Regions from separate parts of the Pseudomonas sp. MT3 genome, predicted to be linked through region 1. Evidence: predicted binding sites of a transcription regulator. Region 1 holds the regulator's gene; each other region holds the start of a gene.
What was found. The regulator LexA, encoded in region 1, represses DNA repair genes until DNA is damaged. The targets are predictions, from matches to a motif close to CTGTNTNNNNANACAG.
Positions count from the first base shown of each region.

Region 2: the regulator LexA is predicted to act here: its motif matches at 1,975-1,990, upstream of imuA (translesion DNA synthesis-associated protein ImuA).
Region 3: the regulator LexA is predicted to act here: its motif matches at 2,775-2,790, upstream of recN (DNA repair protein RecN).

Region 1 is NZ_JBTVPY010000012.1:51,137-58,521, forward strand. It holds gene ACYCAX_RS14085 (S-methyl-5'-thioinosine phosphorylase) at 1-633, opposite strand, end outside; gene nagZ (beta-N-acetylhexosaminidase) at 644-1,642, opposite strand; gene ACYCAX_RS14095 (L,D-transpeptidase) at 1,654-2,178, opposite strand; gene ACYCAX_RS14100 (TetR/AcrR family transcriptional regulator) at 2,223-2,924, opposite strand; gene lexA (transcriptional repressor LexA) at 3,176-3,790, shown strand; gene sulA (SOS-induced cell division inhibitor SulA) at 3,804-4,277, shown strand; gene ACYCAX_RS14115 (hypothetical protein) at 4,320-4,556, opposite strand; gene ACYCAX_RS14120 (DUF6586 family protein) at 4,670-5,191, opposite strand; gene topA (type I DNA topoisomerase) at 5,259-7,385, opposite strand, start outside.
Region 2 is NZ_JBTVPY010000001.1:19,186-26,570, forward strand. It holds gene ACYCAX_RS00095 (ATP-dependent DNA helicase) at 1-1,703, shown strand, start outside; gene imuA (translesion DNA synthesis-associated protein ImuA) at 2,089-2,703, shown strand; gene ACYCAX_RS00105 (Y-family DNA polymerase) at 2,706-4,115, shown strand; gene ACYCAX_RS00110 (error-prone DNA polymerase) at 4,112-7,201, shown strand; gene ACYCAX_RS00115 (YdcA family protein) at 7,317-7,385, opposite strand, start outside.
Region 3 is NZ_JBTVPY010000024.1:28,089-35,473, forward strand. It holds gene ACYCAX_RS21490 (outer membrane protein assembly factor BamE) at 1-430, opposite strand, end outside; gene fur (ferric iron uptake transcriptional regulator) at 527-931, shown strand; gene recN (DNA repair protein RecN) at 1,075-2,751, opposite strand; gene grpE (nucleotide exchange factor GrpE) at 2,923-3,486, shown strand; gene dnaK (molecular chaperone DnaK) at 3,576-5,492, shown strand; gene dnaJ (molecular chaperone DnaJ) at 5,615-6,745, shown strand; gene dapB (4-hydroxy-tetrahydrodipicolinate reductase) at 6,828-7,385, shown strand, end outside.

The sequences.
Region 1 (7,385 bases):
CGCCGGGTTCACCACCAGCGACAGGCAGGCGTACGGCAGCTCCAGCTCACGGGCCAGTGCCGCCTCGGGCATACCGGTCATGCCAACGATGTCGCAGCCGTCGCGCTCCAGCTTGGCGATCTCCGCCACGGTTTCCAGGCGCGGCCCCTGGGTCGCGGCATAGACACCATAACTGCTATGCGAATAGCCCAGCGCCCGCAGAGCCCCGATCAGCTTCTGGCGCAGCCCTTCGTCATACGGATGGCTGAAATCGATGTGGGTAACGTGATCGATGTCACCGGCAAAATAAGTGTGCTCGCGGCCCCAGGTGTAATCGACGATCTGGTGCGGCACGCAAAGATGACCGCTACCCATCGCCGCATGGATACCGCCCACCGCGTTCACCGCCAGAACCGCCTCCGCCCCTGCCTGCTGCAACGCCCAAAGGTTGGCGCGGTAGTTCACCTGGTGCGGCGGGAAGCGATGCGGATGGCCGTGACGGGCGAGGAACAACACCTCGCGGCCGGCGAACTCGCCACGCTGGATGGCAGCCGAAGGCGCGCCGTAGGGCGTGTCCAGCGCGACGGAGTCCTTCAGGGTCAGGCCTTCCAGTTGAGTCAGGCCGGTGCCGCCGATGATGGCGTAGACAGTCATGGCAAATCCTTTAGTCGATCAGTTGTGCGGCGCGCAGTTCGCCCACGGCCTGCTGCCAGCGCGGCGGCTGCTTGTACTCGGCACCCGGCCAGGCCCTGGCGCGCATGCGTTGCAGGCGCGCCGGCGCAGTGACCTTCAGGCGCTGCAACGCGCTCAGGGCCAACTCGGCGGAGGCGCGATCATTACACACCAGGCCCATGTCGCAACCGGCGTTCAACGCGGCCTCGATGCGATTGGCGGCATCGCCCACCACATGGGCGCCGGCCATAGACAGGTCGTCGCTGAAGATCACTCCGTCGAAGCCCAGTTCCCCGCGCAGGATGTCCTGCAGCCAGCGCCGGGAGAAGCCGGCGGGATTCGGGTCGACCCGCGGGTAGATCACGTGGGCCGGCATCAGCGCATCCAGCTCGCCCGACAGGCGCTGGAACGGGACCAGGTCACAGGCGCGGATCTCTTCCAGGCTGCGCTCGTCCTCCGGGATTCCCACATGGGAGTCGACCTCCGCCCAGCCGTGGCCGGGGAAGTGCTTGCCGGTGGCCGCCATACCGGCAGCGTGCATGCCTCGGATGAAGGCGCCGGCCAGCGCGACCGCGCGCTCGGGGCTGCCCTCGAAGGCGCGACTGCCGACCACCGCGCTGCGCTGGTGATCCAGGTCCAGCACCGGAGCGAAACTGAGGTCCAGCCCCACCGCCAGCACTTCGGTCGCCATCAACCAGCCGCACTGTTCGGCCAGGCGCTCGGCATTGGCGTTGTCGGCAATGGCGCGCATCGCCGGCAGGCGCAGGAAGCCCTGGCGCAGACGCTGCACCCGACCGCCTTCCTGATCCACTGCCAGCAGCAGATCCGGGCGCACCGCGCGGATGGCTGCGCAGAGCTCGCGCACCTGGCGCGGCGACTCGATGTTGCGGGCGAAGATGATCAGGCCGCCCACTTCCGGGTGGCGCAGGATCTGGCGGTCCTCGGCGGTCAGCCAGGTGCCGCCGATGTCGAGCATCAGGGAGCCTTGCATGTGCATTCCTTTCAGTTCAGTTGTGGCGCCTGCCAGTCGGGGCAGGCGGCCTCTTCGATACGGACCCGGCAATGGAGGGGCACTCGGGGAAAGAGTTCCAGCAGGTCGTCATTGCGCAGGCGGATACAGCCGTGGGACAGCGGCACACTCATGGGTTCGCAGTCCGGCGTGCCGTGCAGGTATATGTAGCGGCGGAAGGTATCCACCTCCCCCATTCGATTGCGCCCCGGCTCGCAGCCGCTGAGCCAGAGGATGCGTGTGAGAATCCAGTCGCGGCCGGGGCACTCATCGTGCAGCGCCCGGGTCCAGACCTCGCCCGTCCAGCGCCGCCCCTTGAGCACCGCCCCCTTGGGCAGACCTTCGCCGATGCGCGCACGAACCTGATGCAGGCCACGCGGCGTGCAGCCGGAACCACTCGACTCGCCAGCGCCGTTGGCCGCGCTGGAAATCGCCAGGCGCAAGCACAGGTGCTCGCCGGCAAAGCCGTAGAGCATCTGGTCGGACAGGGAAATATGGAGGAAATCGAGGTCAGTCATGGCCGGCTACTTTAGCCGATCAGGACTGTACCGCCCAGCTCGGCTCAGGCCTTGGCGGGGGCCTTGGCACGCGGCTTGAGTTGGGCACCGGCCAGCGACGGATCGCTGATGCCGCTGTCGGCACGCATGCCGGCGGCAAGGAACGGAACCATCAGGCGCATCACCTGCTCGATGGACGTACTCACGCCGAAGTCGTTCTCGGCCATCGCCCGCAACGCCTTGATGCCGGACATGCTGAACGCCGCGGCGCCGAGCATGAAGTGCACGCGCCAGAACAGTTCCAACGGCGGCAGGCGCGGCGCGGCTTCGTTCACCAACAGCATGTAGCGGCGGAACACCCTGCCGTAGACTTCTTCAAGGTACTTGCGCAGGTGCCCCTGGCTCTGGCTGAAAGCAAGGCCCAGCAGACGCATGAAGATGGACAGATCGTTGCCGCTGCGCGGCTTCACCGCCATCGCCTGGACGACCAACAGCTCGAGCAGCTCTTCCAGAGTGGCTCGCGGCGCATCGGGCTTGGCCTGGCGACGATCCAGCTCCTTCTCGAGGCTGGAACAGAACGGCCCGAGGAAGCGCGAGAAGACCGCCTGGATCAGCGCCTTCTTCGAGCCGAAGTGATAGTTCACCGCCGCAAGGTTAACCCCCGCCTTGCTGGTGATAAGACGCAAAGAAGTCTCAGCGAAGCCTTTCTCCGCGAACAACTGTTCCGCAGCATCCAGGATGCGTTCGACGGTTTCCGACTGGGCCATGACTATTCCGCCTGACAAACACTTGTTTGAAACATACGTTTCAGCCTCTTGTATTGTCAAGCGAAGTGCGATCGATTGTTAACAAAATTATAGGCAATACGACGAGATGACTGAATCTCAGCAAGACGCTTGCCAACAGGCACAGGTTACATCCACGGGGGTGGAGCCGACAGCCGCGCGAAAATAGGCATTGCCAGCCCGCCATCACTGTATATAATTCCAGGCACTGTATAAAAAGCCAGAGTATGGACATGCTGAAGCTGACGCCGCGCCAAGCCGAGATCCTCGCCTTCATCAAACGCTGCCTGGAAGACAACGGCTACCCGCCCACCCGCGCGGAAATCGCCCAGGAACTCGGCTTCAAATCCCCCAACGCCGCCGAGGAACACCTGAAGGCCCTCGCCCGCAAGGGCGCCATCGAAATGACCCCGGGCGCCTCCCGCGGCATCCGCATTCCCGGTTTCGAACCCAAAGCCGCCGCCAATGACGACGAATTGCCGATCATCGGTCGCGTTGCCGCCGGCGCGCCGATACTCGCCGAGCAGAACGTCGACGACACCTGCCGCATCAACCCCACCTTCTTCAACCCGCCGGCCGACTACCTGCTGCGCGTGCGCGGGCAGAGCATGAAGGATGTCGGCATCCTCGACGGCGACCTGCTCGCCGTGCACGTTACCCGCGAGGCGCGCAACGGCCAGATCGTGGTCGCCCGCCTGGGTGAAGAGGTAACGGTGAAGCGCTTCAAGCGCGAAGGCAGCAAGGTCTGGCTGATCGCCGAGAACCCTGAGTTCGCCCCCATCGAGGTCGATCTCAAGGAACAGGAACTGATCATCGAAGGCTTGAGCGTCGGCGTGATCCGCCGCTGAACAGGAGATACCCATGCAGTACCCGCAGCCGCTGAACCTGCCGCAACTCCCGCTGTTCCAGGAAGCACTCTGGGCGAGCGGTACTGCTCCCCTGCTTCCGGAGCTGATGGAAGAACAACCCGCCGATGACGAAAGCGCTTTCAGCGAGATCGCCCTGCGCGGCCTCCCCGGCCAATGCCTGACGCTGCTGGCGCCGATGCTCCGCGAGCTGAGCGAGGAAAGCGATTCGCGCTGGCTGACCCTGATCGCCCCACCCTCCAGCCTGACCCCGGACTGGCTGCGCAAGGCCGGCCTGAACCGCGAACGCATCCTGCTGCTGCCGGCGCGCGACCAGGCGGCCGCACAAGCCCTGGCCTGCGAGGCACTGCGCCTGGGCAACAGTCATACCGTGGTGAGCTGGCTGAATCTCAATGCCAAGGCGCGCGCGCAGTTATCCCGCGCCGCTATCGCCGGCCAGGCACAGAGCCTGAACATTCGCCTGGGATGAGGGGAAGGCTTCGCCGCGACCGCCGCGAAGCCAGAACGAACCTTAGTGCAGGACGCGCGGACCTTCATCCATGCCGGCGTCACTGCCTTCGGCAAGGCGCCCCGCCATCTGCACGCCGACATTGAACATCGCCTTGGCGATCTCGATGTGCTGCCCCTGCAGGAAGCCCTTGGCATCGGCGGAAAATTCCAGGGTCACCAATGCCTCCTCATCATCTGCGCGACGCAGCACGATACGCCCGTCAGGCAGCTCTACGATTTCCAGAAACGAGGTTGGCATAGCAAGGGTTCTCCACAGCAGAACGCGTAGTGTAACAGTCACATTCGCTACACCCTAGCCCAACGTTCCGCCGACCGACCGACTGGTCGTACCCGTGCGTATCAGAGCATGTATCAGAGTTCGGTCAGCGACGCGCGAAAGCGCAGCACCAGCTCTTTCAGGGACTTGCGCCAGGCCTCGAGCTCTTCGTGGCCCAGCTCGACCGGCGCTTCTTCATCGATGTTCACCGCCTGGATCAACGGCTGGGTCGGATCGACCTTGGCCTTCTTCGGCTCACTCGGTGGTTGGAACAGTGCAGCGTAGGCGGCCAGCAGGCGGCTCAGCCAGGCTTCCGGGGCCTGCGCCAGCTCGACCATTTCCGCCAGCTCCGGACTTGGAGCCGCGGTCAGCACCTCGGCATTCAGCAGCATATCGACGCGCGGCGCACCCGCCTGGGGCAGGCGGTAGTACCCAGCGATCTCATGGGCCACGCCCAGCACCGCTCCGTAGAGATGGAACAGCGCCGCTTCGCGCTCGGCCTGGATGCGCGCCTGGGCATTCATCGCACGCGCCGCTTCGGCGCTGCGCCAGGCTTCCAGGGCAAGGCCGGCAAAGAACAGCTTCTGGTTGGTACGAGTATAGAGTTCGTGCGCCATGACCGGGCCCTCTGCAGTCGACTTCGGCAGTATAAGCACGCCCCGCCTCAGCGGGGCGCGCCTTCCATCAGCGCTTGTCTTCGACCTTCCACTTGCCGCCGTCGAAGAACGCGCGCCAGCCGGTGGGCTTGCCGTCGACCTCGGACTGCACGTACTGCTCCTTGGTCTTGCGGCTGAAGCGAATCACCGCCGGGCGGCCATCCGGGTCTTTTGCCGGAGCGGCGAGCAGGAAGTGGTACTTCGGATCCAGCTCGTCCTTGTGCGGCACCAGTTCGGCCACCAGCGGAGCGCGGGTCTCGCGGTTCTTCGGGAACTGGCTGGCGGCCAGGAACAGGCCAGAAGCGCCGTCACGCAGCACGTAGATGTCGTCCACCTTCTCGCACTTGAGCTCCGGCATGCGGATGGCGTCCATCTTCGGCGGCGCAGGTTCGCCGTTCTTCAGCAGCTTGCGGGTGTTCTTGCAGGTCGGGTTGGTGCAGCCGAAGAACTTGCCGAAGCGGCCGGTCTTGAGCTGCATCTCGCTGCCGCACTTGTCGCATTCCAGGCTCGGGCCTTCGTACCCCTTGATGCGGTACTGGCCTTCTTCGATCTCGTAGCCGGCGCAGTCCGGATTGTTGCCACAGATGTGCAGCTTGCGCTTCTCGTCGACTAGGTAGGCGTCCATCGCGGTGCTGCAGATCGGGCAGCGGTGCTTGCCACGCAGCACGCGGGACTCGGACTCACCTTCGTCATCCGCGGCGATTTCATCGCCCGGAATCAGGTTGACCGTCGCCTTGCAACGCTCTTTCGGCGGCAGACTGTAGCCCGAGCAGCCAAGGAACACACCGGTGGAGGCGGTACGGATCATCATCGGCCGACCGCACTCGCGGCAGGGGATGTCGGTCAGGGTCGGCTGGTTGGCGCGCATGCCGTCGTTGGCGGCTTCGGCCAGGTCGAGCTTCTTGCGGAAATCGCCGTAGAACTCGTCCAGCAGGTGTTTCCAGTCGCGCTCGCCCTGGGCCACGTCATCGAGGTGCTCTTCCATGCCGGCGGTGAAGCCGTAGTCCATCAGGTTGGAGAAGCTCTCGTTGAGGCGGTCGGTGACGATGTCGCCCATTTTTTCCGCGTAGAAGCGGCGGTTGTGGGTGGTGACGTAGCCGCGTTCCTGAATGGTGGAGATGATCGCCGCGTAGGTGGACGGACGACCGATGCCACGCTTTTCCAGCTCCTTGACCAGGCTGGCTTCGGAGAAGCGCGCCGGTGGCTTGGTGAAGTGCTGGCTCGGGTCGAGCTTGAGCAGCTTCATGGCTTCGCCCTGGTTCATCTCCGGCAGGACGTCGTCATCGCCCGGCTTACCCTGCTGCGGCAGCACCTTGGTGTAGCCGTCGAACTTGAGGATGCGACCCTTGGCGCGCAGCTCGAAGTCACCGGCGGCAACGCTGACGGTGGTCGACAGGTATTCGGCCGGCGGCATCTGGCAGGCCACAAACTGGCGCCAGATCAGGTCATACAGGCGCTCGGCGTCGCGCTCCATGCCCGACAGTTGGGTCGGACGCAGGTTGACGTCGGACGGACGAATCGCTTCGTGCGCTTCCTGGGCGCCTTCCTTGCTGGAGTAGAAGTTCGGCTTGGCCGGCAGGTATTTCTTGCCGAACTCGCTGTCGATGAAGCCGCGCACCATGTCGATGGCATCGGCCGACAGGTTGGTCGAGTCGGTACGCATATAGGTGATGTAGCCCGCCTCGTAGAGACGCTGGGCCATCATCATGGTCTTCTTCACCCCGAAGCCCAGGCGGTTGCTCGCGGCCTGCTGCAGGGTGGAGGTGATGAACGGCGCCGAGGGCTTGCTGGAAGTGGGCTTGTCCTCGCGCTTGGAGACGCTGTAGCTGGACGCCTTGAGCTTCTCCAGGGCGGCCATTGCCTGGGCCTCGTTCAGCGGCTTGAAGGCTTCGCCCTTCTCGCGCACCACTTCGAAGCGAACCTTGTCGCTCTTCGGCGTGCCCAGGTCGGCATGCACTTCCCAGTATTCTTCCGGAACGAAGGCGCGGATCTCGCGCTCACGCTCGACCACCAGCTTCACCGCCACCGACTGCACGCGGCCGGCTGAAAGGCCGCGGGCGATCTTCGCCCACAGCAGCGGCGAGACCATGTAGCCCACCACGCGGTCGAGGAAGCGGCGCGCCTGCTGGGCATTCACGCGATTGATGTCCAGCTC
Region 2 (7,385 bases), on a different contig from region 1:
TGGCGCAGGCCACCACCGGCATCGGCAAGACCCTCGGCACCCTGTTCCCGCAACTCAAGGCCTTCCCCGGCCAGCAACTGGACCGCTTGTTCTTCCTCACTGCCAAGACTCCCGGCCGGCGCCTGGCGCTGGACGCCCTGGCGACCCTGCGCCAGCAGGAGGCCGCCCAGCCGCTGCGGGTGCTCGAGCACGTCGCCCGCGACAAGGCCTGCGAGCACCCGGACAAAGCCTGCCACGGCGAATCCTGCCCGCTGGCCAAGGGTTTCTACGATCGCCTGCCCGCCGCCCGCGAGGCCGCGCTCAAGCAGCGCTGGCTGACCCAGGAAGCGGTGCGCCAGGTGGCGCTGGAACACCAGGTCTGCCCGTACTACCTGAGCCAGGAGCTGTGCCGCTGGTCTGACGTGGTGGTGGGCGACTACAACTACTACTTCGACATGACCGCCCTGCTCTACGGCCTTACCGTGCTCAACGACTGGAAGGTCACCCTGCTGGTGGACGAGGCGCACAACCTCATCGAGCGCGGCCGCGGCATGTACAGCGCCGAGCTGGACCAGGGCGAGTTCAATGCCCTGCGCAAAGTCGCCCCGGCCAAGCTGAAAAGCGCGCTGGAGCGCGTCGGCCGGCACTGGAACCAGCTACACCAGGACCAGGACGTCGACTACCAGATCTACCCGACCATCCCCGACCTGTTCATCGCCGCGCTGCAGAAGGCCGTCAGCGCCATCACCGACCACCTCACCGACCAGCCCACCGGCAACGAGGCCGAGCTGCTGCGCTTCTACCTCGACGCCATGCTGTTCTGCCGGCTGGCCGAGGCCTACGGACCGCACTCGCTGTTCGACATCACCCGCCACGACGTCAGCGCGCGCCGCGTACTCTCGACCCTGTGCCTGCGCAACGTGGTGCCGGCGCCCTTCCTCGCCGAGCGCTTCAAGGTGGCCCACAGCACCACGCTGTTCTCCGCCACCCTGACCCCGGCGCATTACTACGCCGACCTGCTCGGCCTGCCCGAAGACACCGGCTGGCGCGAGGTGGAGTCGCCCTTCCACGCCGAACAGCTGGAAGTCCACGCGCTGAGCAACCTGTCCACCCGCTACCAGCACCGCGAGGCCAGCCTCACACCGATCAGCACCCTGATGGCCCGGCAGTTCCGTACGCGGCCCGGCAATTACCTGGCCTTCTTCAGCAGCTACGCCTACCTGCAACAGGCGCTGGACCGCTTCACCGCCGAGTACCCGGACATCCCGCACTGGGCACAGTCGCGCAGCATGAACGAACTGGAGCGCCAGGCCTTCCTCGACCGCTTCACCACCGGCTCGCGCGGCATCGGCTTCGCCGTGCTCGGCGGCGCTTTCGGCGAAGGCATCGACCTGCCGGGCGAGCGCCTGATCGGCGCCTTCATCGCCACGCTGGGATTGCCGCAGGTGAACGAGGTCAACGAAGAGATCAAGCAGCGCATGCAGGGGATGTTCGGCGACGGCTACGACTACACCTACCTGTTCCCTGGCTTGCAGAAGGTCGTCCAGGCGGCGGGCCGGGTGATCCGCACGCCGACGGATTCGGGGGTGATCTATCTGCTCGATGACCGCTTCAACCAGCCGGCGGTGCGGCGGTTGCTGCCGGGGTGGTGGAAGCCGGAGCGGCTGAAGTTCATCGCCGATCCGCCGCGATTCAAGGCGCCGCAGGGGTATCTGTTGCTGTAGCCGCTTGCATGCGCAATTCCCTGCTTCGCGATGGGCGTTGTGCCGTGCGATTCGCGAGCAAGCTCGCTCCTACGAAGAGCGCGCCGATGTACAACCTGTAGGAGCGAGCTTGCTCGCGAACCTGCCGGAGACGCCGGCCCTGCCGGCGATTCGCGGAGAAGCTCCGCTCCTACGAGAGCCAAAGCGCCGGAGCGGACTTGTAGCAGCGCCCCGGCGCGTCTGAATACCCGTCAGACCAACCGCCATTGACGGCGCCTTCCCACTGGATAAACTGTATATCCATACAGTTATTTTCGAGCAATCCCATGCACCCCTCATCCCCGCCCCTTCCCCGGCCCGCCCGCCGGGCGCATGACTGTCGCCGTTCGCCGGCCGGGAGGCCGTGATGGGCAGCGTGGTCGCACTCGACACCCTGTTCCACCAGCGCCAGGTCTGGAAGGGCCAACCCCAGGGCCTGTCGCCCAGCCTGCAGCCCACCGGGCATGCGGCCCTGGACGCCGCCCTGCCCAGCGGCGGTTGGCCGGAAGCGGCGCTCAGCGAAATCCTCCTGGTCGCGGAAGGCACCGGCGAACTGCAACTGGTCTGGCCGACCCTGGCGCGACTCAGCGCAGCAGGCGAGCGCATCATGCTGGTCGCACCGCCCCACGTGCCCTACCCGGCCGCCTGGCAGGCCGCCGGCGTGGCGCTGGAGCAGCTCGCCATCATCCAGGCGAGCGGGCGCGATGCGCTCTGGACCGCCGAGCAGTGCTTGCGCTCGGGCAGTTGCGGCGCCGTGCTGTGCTGGCCGCAGCAGGCCGACGACCGCGCCCTGCGCCGCCTGCAGGTGGCCGCCGAAACCGGGCAGACCCTGGCCATCGCCTACCGCTCGCAGCGCGAAGCGCTCAACCCCTCGCCCGCCGCGTTGCGCCTGGCGCTGGACGCCAACCCGGCGCAGCTGCGCGTGCTCAAGTGCCGGGGAGGCCTGGCGCCAGCGCGGCCCATCCCGCTGCCCTGGTACTGACCATGCTCTGGGCCTGCATTCTCCTGCCACAGCTGGCAATGGACGGCGTACTGCGCGGCCGTTCCGAGCCGGACGCCGCCCTGGCGCTGCTCGCCGGGCCGACCCAGCGCCGCGTGCTGCAGGCGGTGAACCCGGCTGCGCGGGCGCTGGGGCTCAAGCCCGGCCAGTCGCTCACCGCCGCCCAGGCGCTGAGCCGCGACTTCGCCACCGCCGAGTACGACCTGGGCGACGTGCAGCGCTGGCAGAACCTGCTGGCCGCCTGGGCCTACGGCTTCAGCTCCCAGGTCAGCCAGCACTACCCCCGCGCGCTGCTGCTGGAGGTGCAATCCAGCCTGCAACTGTTCGGTCCCTGGCCGCGCTTCGAGGCGCGCCTGCGCGAAGAATTGAACGGCCTCGGCTTCCGCCACCGCATCACCGCCGCGCCCAACCCGGCCGCCGCGCGCATCCTTGCCAACGGCCACGACGGGCTGGCGATCCACGACAACCAGCAACTGCGTCAGTACCTGGGGAAGATGCCGCTGGAGCGCCTGGGCCTGGAGCGCGACGCCGCCATCTCGCTGGGCCGCATGGGCCTGCGCAGCCTGCAGCAACTGCTCGCCCTGCCGCGCGAGAGCCTGGCCCGGCGCTTCCCGCCGCAGGTGCTGCGGCAGGTCGACACCCTGCTCGGCCAGCGCCCGCTGGCCCTGGAGTTCTACCGGCCGCCGGATCGCTTCGAGTCGCGTATCGAGCTGAACTTCGACGTGGAGTCCACCCAGGCGCTGCTGTTCCCGCTGCGCCGCCTGACCGCCGATCTCGCCGCCTTCCTCGCCGGACGCGACAGCGGCGTGCAGCGTTTCGTCCTCCATCTGGAACACCATGAAGGCAGCGACACGCTGATGCCGGTCGGCCTGCTCAGCGCCGAGCGCGAGGCGGCGATGCTCTTCGAGCTGACCCGTGGCCGCCTGGAGCAACTGCAACTGCGCGCCCCGGTGCACAGCGTGCGGTTGCTGGCCGACGACCTGCCGGCCTTCGTGCCGCAGCGCCGCGAGCTGTTCGACGACCGTCCGCAGCAGTCGCTGCCCTGGGAACAGCTGCGCGAACGCCTGCGCGCACGGTTGGGCGATGACGCCGTGCACAGTCTCGGGGGCCGCGCCGACCATCGCCCGGAGCGCGCCTGGCAGGGCAGCTCCACACCGCTAAAAGTCGTCACCGAAGCCCCGCGCCCCGGCTGGCTGCTGGCCGAGCCACAGCCACTGCGCGAGTTCGCCCCGGCGCTGCTGGCCGGCCCCGAACGCATCGAATCCGGCTGGTGGGACGGCGAGGACATCCGCCGCGACTACTACCAGGTGCGCACCCGTAGCGGCCAGCGCGCCTGGGTGTTCCGCCCGGTGGGCGACGACGGCCCGCTGCTGCTGCACGGCTGGTTCGCATGAACGCGCCGCTCGAAGACATCGGCTACGCCGAGCTGCACTGCCTGTCCAACTTCAGCTTCCAGCGCGGCGCCTCCAGTGCCGACGAACTGTTCGAGCGGGCGAAGAAGCTCGGCTACCGTGCCCTGGCGATCACCGACGAATGCAGCCTGGCCGGCATCGTCCGCGCCTGGCAGGCGGCGAAGAAGCACGAGGTCGCGCTGATCACCGGCAGCGAGCTGAGCCTCTCGCAAGGCCCGAAGCTGGTGCTGCTGGCCGAGAACCTGGCCGGCTACGAGAACCTTTGCCGCCTGCTCACCCATGCCCGTCGCGGCGCCGAGAAAGGCAGCTACCGCCTGGTGCGCACGGACTTCGACGGCAACCTCGACCACCTGCTGGCGATCTGGCTGCCACGGGACGAGCGGGACGACGACGGCCTCTGGCTGCGCGAGCTGTTCCCCGAGCGCCTGTGGCTGGGCGTCGAGCTGCACAAGGGCCCGGACGACGCCGGCAAGCTGCGCCGCCTGCAGGAACAGGCCGCACGCCTGGAGATTCCCGCCGTGGCCTGCGGTGACGTGCACATGCACGCCCGTGGCCGCCGCGCCCTGCAGGACTGCATGACCGCCATCCGCCAGCACCTGCCGGTGCACGAGGCCGGCCAGTACCTCTACCCCAACGGCGAACGCCATCTGCGGCCGTGGGAGGCGCTGGCGTCGATCTATCCTGCCGAGTTGCTGGCGGAAACGGTAAAGATCGCCGAGCGCTGCACTTTCGACCTGGGCAGGGATGTGAAATACCAGTACCCGCGTGAATTGGTACCCGAAGGGCACACGCCAGCCAGTTGGCTTTGCGCCCTGACTCATAAAGGCATCCGCGAGCGTTGGCCCGAGGGAGCCAGGAAGAACGTCATTAAACGTATCCGCAAGGAACTGCGGCTGATCATCGAGCTGGAATACGAAAGCTACTTCCTCACGGTCCATGACATCGTCCGCTTCGCCCGCTCGCAACACATCCTCTGCCAGGGGCGTGGTTCGGCTGCCAACTCCGCGGTGTGCTTCACGCTGGGCATTACCGAACTCGACCCGACGCACAGCAATCTGCTGTTCGGCCGCTTCATCTCCCGCGAGCGCAACGAGCCGCCGGATATCGACGTCGACTTCGAACACGACCGCCGCGAGGAAGTCATCCAGTATGTATTTCGCCGCTACGGACGCACGCGCGCCGCGTTGACCGCAGTAGTCAGCACCTATCGGGGCGCCGGGGCGGTGCGTGACGTGGGCAAGGCGCTTGGCCTGCCACCTGATCAGGTCGGCGCACTGGCCGACTGCTGTGGGCGCTGGAGTCGTGAGGGTCCGCCCCGTGACCGTCTGATCGAAGCCGGCTTCGATCCGGACAGCCCGGTACTGCGCCGGGTACTGGCGCTGACCGGGCAACTGGCCGGCTTCCCCCGGCATCTGTCACAACACCCCGGCGGTTTCGTCATTTCCCAGCAACCGCTGGACACCCTGGTTCCGGTCGAAAACGCCGCGATGCCCGAGCGCACGTTGATCCAGTGGGACAAGGATGATCTGGACGCGGTCCGCCTGCTCAAGGTCGACGTGCTCGCCCTGGGGATGCTCAGTGCCCTGCGCCGCTGCTTCGACCTGATCCAGCGCTATCGCGGCCAGCAGTGGACGCTCGCCACCCTGCCGCAGGAATGCCCGAAGACCTACGAGATGATCAGCCGCGCCGATACCGTGGGCGTGTTCCAGATCGAGTCCCGTGCGCAGATGGCCATGCTGCCTCGCCTCAAGCCTGAAAAGTTTTATGACCTGGTCATCGAAGTCGCCATCGTCCGGCCCGGACCGATCCAGGGCGACATGGTGCATCCCTATCTTCGGCGACGGAACAAGGAGGAACCGATCACCTACCCCTCCAAGGCATTGGAAAAGGTCTTCCGGCGCACCCTCGGCGTTCCCTTGTTCCAGGAGCAGGTCATGGAAGTGGCTGTCATCGCCGCTGGCTACACCCAAGGCGAGGCGGATCACTTGCGCCGCTGCATGGCGGCGTGGAAGCGCCACGGCAGCCTGGAGCCACACCGCCAGCGCCTCTTCCAAGGCATGTTGAAGAATGGCTACACCGAGGACTTCGCCGAACGCATCTTCAAGCAGATAGAAGGCTTCGGCAGCTACGGTTTCCCCGAATCCCACGCCGCCAGCTTTGCCCTGCTCACCTACGCCAGCAGTTGGCTGAAATGCCACGAACCGGCAGCCTTCACCTGTGCGCTGATCAATAGCTGGCCGATGGGCTTCTACAGCCCCGACCAGTTGCTGCAGGACGCCCGCCGTCACGGCCTGGAGACCCGCCCGGTGGACGTGCGCCACAGCCACTGGGACTGCACCCTGGAACCCATCCCCGGACGCCAGCCGGCGATCCGCCTGGGCCTGCGCATGGTGCGCGGATTGAGCGAAGAAACAGCCGTGGCGTTGGTGCAAGCTCGCACACGGCAGCCGTTCCGCGATGTCGCCGACCTTTGCCTGCGCGCCCGACTGGACAATCGCGCTCGCGAGCTGCTGGCCGACGCCGGCGCCCTGCGCGGCCTCGCCGGCCACCGCCACAAGGCGCGCTGGGCTATCGCCGGGGTCGAGCCGCAGTTGCCGCTGTTCGCCGGCCAGGTTACCGAGGAAACCCCTGTCAGTCTGCCGCTGCCCAGCCGCGGCGAAGACCTGCTCACCGACTACGCCACCCTGGGCACCACCCTGGGCCCGCACCCACTGGCCTTGCTGCGCGGCGCGCTCAGATCCCGGCGCTGCCGCAGCTCACGGGACCTGCTGAAGCTGGACAGCAACCGCCTGGTGCGGGTCGCCGGCCTGGTGGTCGGCCGACAAAGACCGGGCACCGCCAGCGGCGTCACCTTCATCACCCTGGAAGACGAATTCGGCATGATCAACGTGATCGTCTGGCACGACCTCGCCCAACGCCAGCGCCGCCCCTACCTCGGTGCCCGCCTGCTGCAGGTGGACGGCACCCTGGAAGCCAGGGACGGCGTACGCCATCTGATCGCCGGGAGGCTGACGGACCTGAGCGAGCTGCTGGATGGGCTGGATGTGCGGAGTCGGGATTTCCATTGAGACATGCTTTGTAGCGCCAGGCGGTTCGCGAGCAAGCTCGCTCCTACGAAGAACATGAGGTGCAAACCTGAACCTGGAGCGAACTTGCTCGCGAGCCATTTCTCGCCCTACATGGCTATTTCCGCCGATAACTCTTGTTGCCACTGGGTGTCAGGCAGTAAACGCCGCCGCGCGGCCCCGTACA
Region 3 (7,385 bases), on a different contig from region 1:
CTTCCTTGGGTTGCTCGGGTTGCTGCTGGGTCGGTTGCGACGGCGCGGTGGCCGGGCTGCCTTCCTTGCCGAGGATCGACTCGTCACGGCTCACGCCGGGCATGAAGTCGCCGTTGAGGCCAACCAGTTGGTCGCTGTCGCTGAAGTACAGACTCATGCGTTCCTGCTGGCGCTGACCGCCACCGGGCTGGATGCTGTACAGGTAATCCCAGCGATCAGGGTGGAAAGTGTCGGTGATCAAGGGGTTACCCATGATAAACCGCACTTGGCGTCGGGTCATTCCAGGCTTCAACTGGTCTATCATGTCTTGTGTTACGACGTTGCCCTGCTGGATGTCGATTTTGTAAACCCCCGGGAAAGAGCAACCGGCGAGTGCGGCGAGTCCCAGCGTGAAAGCGAGACTGGTCAGCATGAGCTTGGCATTTTGCATCGGGGGGTGACTTCCACTATCTTGGCTGAGCGACGAAATCCCGATCATACCTGCATTGAGGGAAGCTGCGAAGCATCCCGCGCCGAGAAAGCACACATGGTTGAAAATAGCGAACTGCGCAAAGCCGGACTGAAGGTCACGCTGCCGCGCGTCAAGATCCTCCAAATGCTCGATTCCGCCGAGCAACGCCACATGAGCGCGGAGGATGTCTACAAAGCGCTGATGGAGGCAGGGGAGGACGTAGGTCTGGCCACTGTCTATCGCGTGCTGACCCAGTTCGAGGCCGCCGGCCTGGTGGTTCGCCACAACTTCGACGGCGGTCATGCCGTCTTCGAGCTGGCGGACAGCGGTCACCACGATCACATGGTCTGCGTCGATACCGGCGAAGTGATCGAGTTCATGGACTCGGAAATCGAGAAACGCCAGAAGGAGATCGTCCGCGAGCGCGGCTTCGAGCTCGTCGATCACAATCTGGTGCTCTACGTGCGCAAGAAGAAGTAAGCGCATGCGGATGCAGAAACGGCGACCCAAGGGTCGCCGTTTTTATTTTCGGGCGTCTTTCATGTAGGAGCGAGATTGCTCGCGAACCGCTCAGCGCTGGAGTGGCCGGACGCACGTTTGTGAGCAAGCTCGCTCCTGCAGGATCAGCCCTGTAGGGCGGAATCCACCATCTTGCGCGCGTGGGCCAGGGATTCCTTGGTCAGGTCGACGCCGCCGAGCATGCGGGCGATTTCCTCGATGCGTTCGGCCTTCTTCAGGTTGGCCACGGCGGTGCGGGTTTCGCGGGTGTCGCGATCCTTGTGCACGAACAGGTGCTGGTGGCCCTGGGCGGCAACCTGCGGCAGGTGGGTGACGGTCAGTACCTGGCCGCGATCGCCCAGGCGGCGCAGCAATTGGCCGACCACTTCGGCGGTGGGGCCGCCGATGCCGACGTCCACTTCGTCGAAGACCAGGGTGGGGATGCGCGAGGTCTGCGCGGTGATCACCTGGATCGCCAGGCTGATGCGCGACAATTCGCCACCGGAGGCGACCTTTGCCAGGCCCTTGATGGGTTGGCCGGGGTTGGCGCTGACCAGGAACTCCAGCTGCTCCAGGCCGTTGACCTGCGGTTCGTCCGAGGTGGCGTCGCGCAGTTCGATGGCGAAGCGCCCGCCCGGCATGCCCAGGCGCTGCATTTCCACCTCCACGGCCTTGGCCAGTTGCGGCGCGGCGCCCTGGCGGAGGCGGCTGAGTTCGTCGGCCTTCTCCTGATAGTGGCGGGCGTAGGCGGCCAGTTCGTCGCCCAGGCGCTCCACGGCTTCGTCGTCGGCGTTCAGCGCTTCCAGTTCGTCCAGCAGGCGTTGCTGCAGATCCTGCAGTTCGTGGGGCTGCACGCGGTGCTTGCGCGCAAGGCTGTAGATGGCATCCATGCGTTCTTCCAACTGCTGCAGACGTATGGGGTCGGCGTCGAAGTGATCGACGAAGCGGTTCAGTTCGCCGATGGCTTCCTCTACCTGGATTTGCGCGCTGGAGAGCAGGTTCACGGCTTCGGAGAGCGCTGCCGGCTGGCTCTGGAAGGCCGTCAGGCGGTTCAGGCTGGAGGTCAGCGCCGAGAGCACGTTGCCGGCATCGCTTTCGCTGCACAGCTCGACGACCTGGCGGCAGGCGGCGATCAGGCTGCCGGCGTTGCTCAGGGTTCTGTGTTCGGCCTCCAGCGACTCCAGTTCGTTATCACTCAGGCCGAGGTTTTCCAACTCTTCCAACTGGTAGCTGAGCAACTGGTGGCGGGCGCGCTGCTCGTCGCCGTTGCGCGACAGACGGTCCAGTTCCTGGCGGGTCTGCTTCCAGCGCTGCGCGGCGAGGTGTACCTGGCGCGCCAGATCCTGGCTGCCGGCGAATTCGTCGAGCAGGCGGCGATGGGTGTCGGCCTTGAGCAGGGACTGGTGCTCGTGCTGGCTGTGGATATCGATGAGCAGCTCGCCCAGGTGCTTGAGGTCGCCCAGCGGGCAGGGCGTGCCGTTGATGTAGGCGCGGGAGCGGCCTTCGGCGGTGATCACCCGGCGCAGGATGCACGGACCGTCCTGTTCCAGGTCGCGCTCGGCCAGCCAGTCGCGGGCTTCGGCAATCGCGCTGACATCGAAGCTGGCGAGAATGTCGGCCTTGTCCGAGCCGGGGCGCACCACGCCACTGTCGGCACGGTCGCCCAGGGCCAGGCCGAGGGCGTCGAGCATGATCGATTTGCCGGCGCCGGTTTCGCCGGTGATCACGGTCATGCCGGCGGCGAGCTCGAGATCGAGGTGCTCGACGATGGCGTAGTTGTGCACGGACAGGTGAACCAGCATGGGCGGCGGCTCCATCAATAGGTCTGGTTATTTATACAGTATTTTGAGCTGCTGGCAATTCTCCTCTCGGCCCTTGAAGTGGCCGAATCCCACCCCATATAGACGGCAGAGCCGCGGACCAATGGGTTCGCTTTGTTTTCAAAGGCTTATTTTCTTTTTTAGGAGAGTGGCATGTCTGACGAACAACAGACTCAGGATTCCCAGTTCAACGAGCAGCCGGACACCGGTGCTGCCGAGGACCTGAACGCCCGCGTGCTGGAGCTGGAAGAGCAGGTCGCCGCGGCCAAGGATCAGAGCCTGCGCGCCGTCGCCGAACTGCAGAACGTCCGCCGCCGTGCCGAGCAGGACGTGGAGAAGGCGCACAAGTTCGCCCTGGAGAAGTTCTCCGGCGACCTGCTGCCGATCGTCGATACCCTCGAGCGCGCGCTGGAGATGTCCAGTTCGACCGATGAGGCGATCAGGCCGATGCGCGAAGGCATCGAGCTGACCCTGAAGATGTTCCACGACACCCTCAAGCGCTACAACCTGGAGCCGGTCGATCCGCACGGCGAGCCGTTCAATCCCGAACATCACCAGGCGATGGCGATGGAGGAGAGCGTGCACCTGGAGCCGGGCAGCGTGGTCAAGGTGTTCCAGAAGGGTTACCTGCTCAACGGTCGCCTGCTGCGTCCGGCGATGGTCGTGGTCAGCAAGGCGCCCGAACAAACCCCGCCTTCGATCGACGAGAAGGCTTGAAATCCACCACCCGGTCCCCATCTGGGTAATCAACCGAGCCAAATACCCGCAACAGGGTCAGCGCGGAATCTAATTTCTGGAGAGTGAATATGGGCAAAATCATTGGTATCGACCTGGGGACCACCAACTCCTGTGTGTCCATCCTGGAGAACGGTAACGTCAAGGTCATCGAGAACGCCGAAGGCGCTCGTACCACCCCATCGATCATCGGCTACGCCAACGATGGCGAAATCCTGGTAGGTCAGCCGGCCAAGCGCCAGGCCGTGACCAACCCGACCAACACCCTGTACGCGGTGAAGCGCCTGATCGGTCGTCGCTTCGAAGAAGACGTCGTACAGAAAGACATCAAGATGGTGCCTTACAAGATCGTCAAGGCTGACAACGGCGACGCATGGGTCGAGGCCAAGGGCCAGAAGATGGCTCCGCCGCAGGTCTCCGCCGAAGTCCTGAAGAAGATGAAGAAGACCGCCGAAGACTATCTCGGCGAACCTGTCACCGAAGCGGTCATCACCGTTCCGGCCTACTTCAACGACAGCCAGCGCCAGGCCACCAAGGACGCCGGCCGCATCGCCGGTCTCGACGTCAAGCGCATCATCAACGAACCGACCGCAGCTGCGCTGGCCTACGGCCTGGACAAGGCCAAGGGCGACCACACCATCATCGTCTACGACCTGGGCGGCGGCACCTTCGACGTTTCCGTGATCGAAATCGCCGAAGTCGATGGCGAGCACCAGTTCGAAGTACTGGCCACCAACGGTGACACCTTCCTCGGTGGTGAAGACTTCGACCTGCGCCTGATCGACTACCTCGTCGAAGAATTCAAGAAAGAATCCGGCATGGACCTCAAGGGCGACCCGCTGGCCATGCAGCGCCTGAAGGAAGCTGCCGAGAAGGCCAAGATCGAGCTGTCCTCCACCCAGCAGACCGACGTCAACCTGCCGTACGTCACCGCTGACGCCAGCGGTCCGAAGCACCTGAACGTCAAGGTTTCCCGCGCCAAGCTGGAATCCCTGGTGGAAGACCTGGTCACCCGCACCATCGAGCCGTGCCGCGTTGCGCTGAAAGACGCAGGCCTGGACGTCTCGAAGATCGACGAAGTGATCCTGGTCGGCGGCCAGACCCGCATGCCGCTGGTGCAGAAGACCGTTGCCGAGTTCTTCGGCAAGGAAGCGCGCAAGGACGTCAACCCGGACGAAGCCGTCGCGATGGGTGCTGCCATCCAGGGCGCCGTGCTGGCCGGCGACGTGAAGGACGTGCTGCTGCTCGACGTCACCCCGCTGACCCTGGGTATCGAAACCCTGGGTGGCGTGATGACCGCGCTGATCGACAAGAACACCACCATCCCGACCAAGAAGTCGCAAGTGTTCTCCACCGCCGATGACAATCAGGGCGCCGTGACCATCCACGTGCTGCAGGGCGAGCGCAAGCAAGCCGCGCAGAACAAGTCGCTGGGCAAGTTCGACCTGGCCGACATTCCGCCGGCTCCGCGTGGCGTGCCGCAGATCGAAGTGACCTTCGACATCGACGCCAACGGCATCCTGCACGTCGGCGCCAAGGACAAGGCCACCGGCAAGCAGCAGTCCATCGTGATCAAGGCCTCCTCCGGCCTGTCCGAGGACGAGATTGCGCAGATGGTGCGTGATGCCGAGGCGAACGCCGAGGAGGACCGCAAGTTCGAGGAACTGGCCGCTGCCCGCAACCAGGGTGACGCGCTGGTCCACGCCACTCGCAAGATGGTCACCGAGGCTGGCGACAAGGCCACCGCCGAGGAGAAAGCCGCCATCGACAAGGCGCTCGGCGAGCTGGAAGTTGCCGTGAAAGGTGACGACAAGGCCGAGATCGAAGCGAAGATGAACGCGCTGTCCCAGGCGTCCACCCCGCTGGCGCAGAAGATGTACGCCGAACAGCCGCAGCCGGGCGCTGCCGCTCAGGGCGAGGCCGCTGACGACAAGGCGGGTGACGATGTCGTCGACGCCGAATTCGAAGAGGTCAAGGAGAACAAGTAAGCCGCGTGCAAGCTTGCGCTCCAGCGCACCGGCCCGCGTGTCGGTGCGCATGAAACGTCACGCGGGGGCTTGCTCCCGCGTCGGCGTGTCTGGGGGAGAGGTTTTCGAGGTGCAGGAAAGTTATGGCCAAACGTGATTTTTACGAGGTACTGGGTGTCGAGCGTGGCGCCAGCGAGTCGGACCTGAAGAAGGCCTACCGCCGGCTGGCCATGAAATTCCACCCGGACCGCAATCCCGGCGACAAGGAGGCCGAGGACAAATTCAAGGAGGCCAACGAGGCGTACGAGGTTCTGTCCGACGCCAGCAAGCGCGCGGCCTACGACCAGTACGGCCATGCCGGCGTCGATCCGCAGATGGGCGGTGCCGGTGCGGGCTTCGGTGGTGCGAGCTTCTCGGACATCTTCGGCGATGTCTTCAGTGACTTCTTCGGTGGTGGTGGCGGACGCGGCGGTTCCCGTGGCGGCCCGGCGCGCGGCGCCGACCTGCGCTACACCCTCGACCTGGACCTGGAAGACGCGGTTCGCGGCACCACCGTGACCATTCGCGTCCCGACCCTGGTCGGTTGCAAGACCTGCAGCGGCAGCGGCGCCAAGCCCGGCACCACGCCGGTCACCTGTACCACCTGCGGTGGTATCGGCCAGGTGCGCATGCAGCAGGGCTTCTTCTCGGTGCAGCAGACCTGCCCGCGCTGCCACGGCAGCGGCAAGATGATCACCGACCCCTGTGGTTCCTGCCACGGTCAGGGTCGCGTGGAAGAACACAAGACCCTGTCGGTGAAAGTGCCGGCGGGCGTCGATACCGGTGACCGCATCCGCCTGACCGGCGAAGGCGAGGCTGGCGCCCACGGTGGCCCGGCGGGCGACCTCTACGTGGTGGTGAACGTGCGTGAGCACGACATCTTCCAGCGCGACGGCAAGCACCTGTACTGCGAAGTGCCGATCAGCTTCGCCGATGCTGCGCTGGGCGGCGAACTGGAAGTGCCGACTCTGGATGGCCGCGTGAAGCTGAAGATTCCCGAGGGCACTCAGACCGGCAAGCTGTTCCGCCTGCGCGGAAAGGGGGTCGCCCCGGTGCGCGGTGGCGGTGCCGGCGACCTGATGTGCCGCGTCGTCGTGGAGACTCCGGTGCAACTGGACAAGCGCCAGCGCGAGCTGCTCGAAGAGTTCCGCAATACCCTGCAGGGCAACTCTTCCAATTCGCCCAAGGCCAGTGGCTGGTTCGAAGGTATGAAGCGCTTCTTCGACGATCTATGACTTTCTCGAGCCGCAAGCTGCAAGCGACAAGCTCTAAGGGGCGGCGCTTGCAGCTTGCAGCTTGTTGCTTGGAGCTGATGTTATGCGACGTATTGCCGTAATGGGCGCCGCCGGGCGCATGGGCAAGACCCTGATCGAGGCGGTGCAGCAGACGGGCGGCAGCGCCGGCCTGACCGCGGCGGTCGACCGCCCGGACAGTACTCTGGTCGGTGCCGATGCCGGTGAGCTGGCCGGCCTGGGCCGCATCGGCGTGCCGCTGTCGGGCGACCTGGCCAAGGTGGTCGACGAGTTCGACGTGCTGATCGACTTCACCCACCCGACCGTGACCCTGAAGAATCTGGAAGTCTGCCGCAGGGCGGGCAAGGCGATGGTTATCGGCACCACTGGCTTCACCGTCGAGGAGAAGGCGCTGCTGAACGATGCGGCCAGGGACATCCCGATCGTCTTCGCCGCCAACTACAGCGTCGGCGTGAACCTCTGCCTGAAGCTGCTCGATACCGCTGCCCGTGTGCTGGGCGACGAAGTGGACATCGAGATCATCGAAGCGCACCACCGCCATAAGGTCGACGCGCCGTCCGGTACCGCGCTGCGCATGGGCGAAGTGGTCGCCAATGCGTTGGGTCGCGATCTGGAGAAAGTG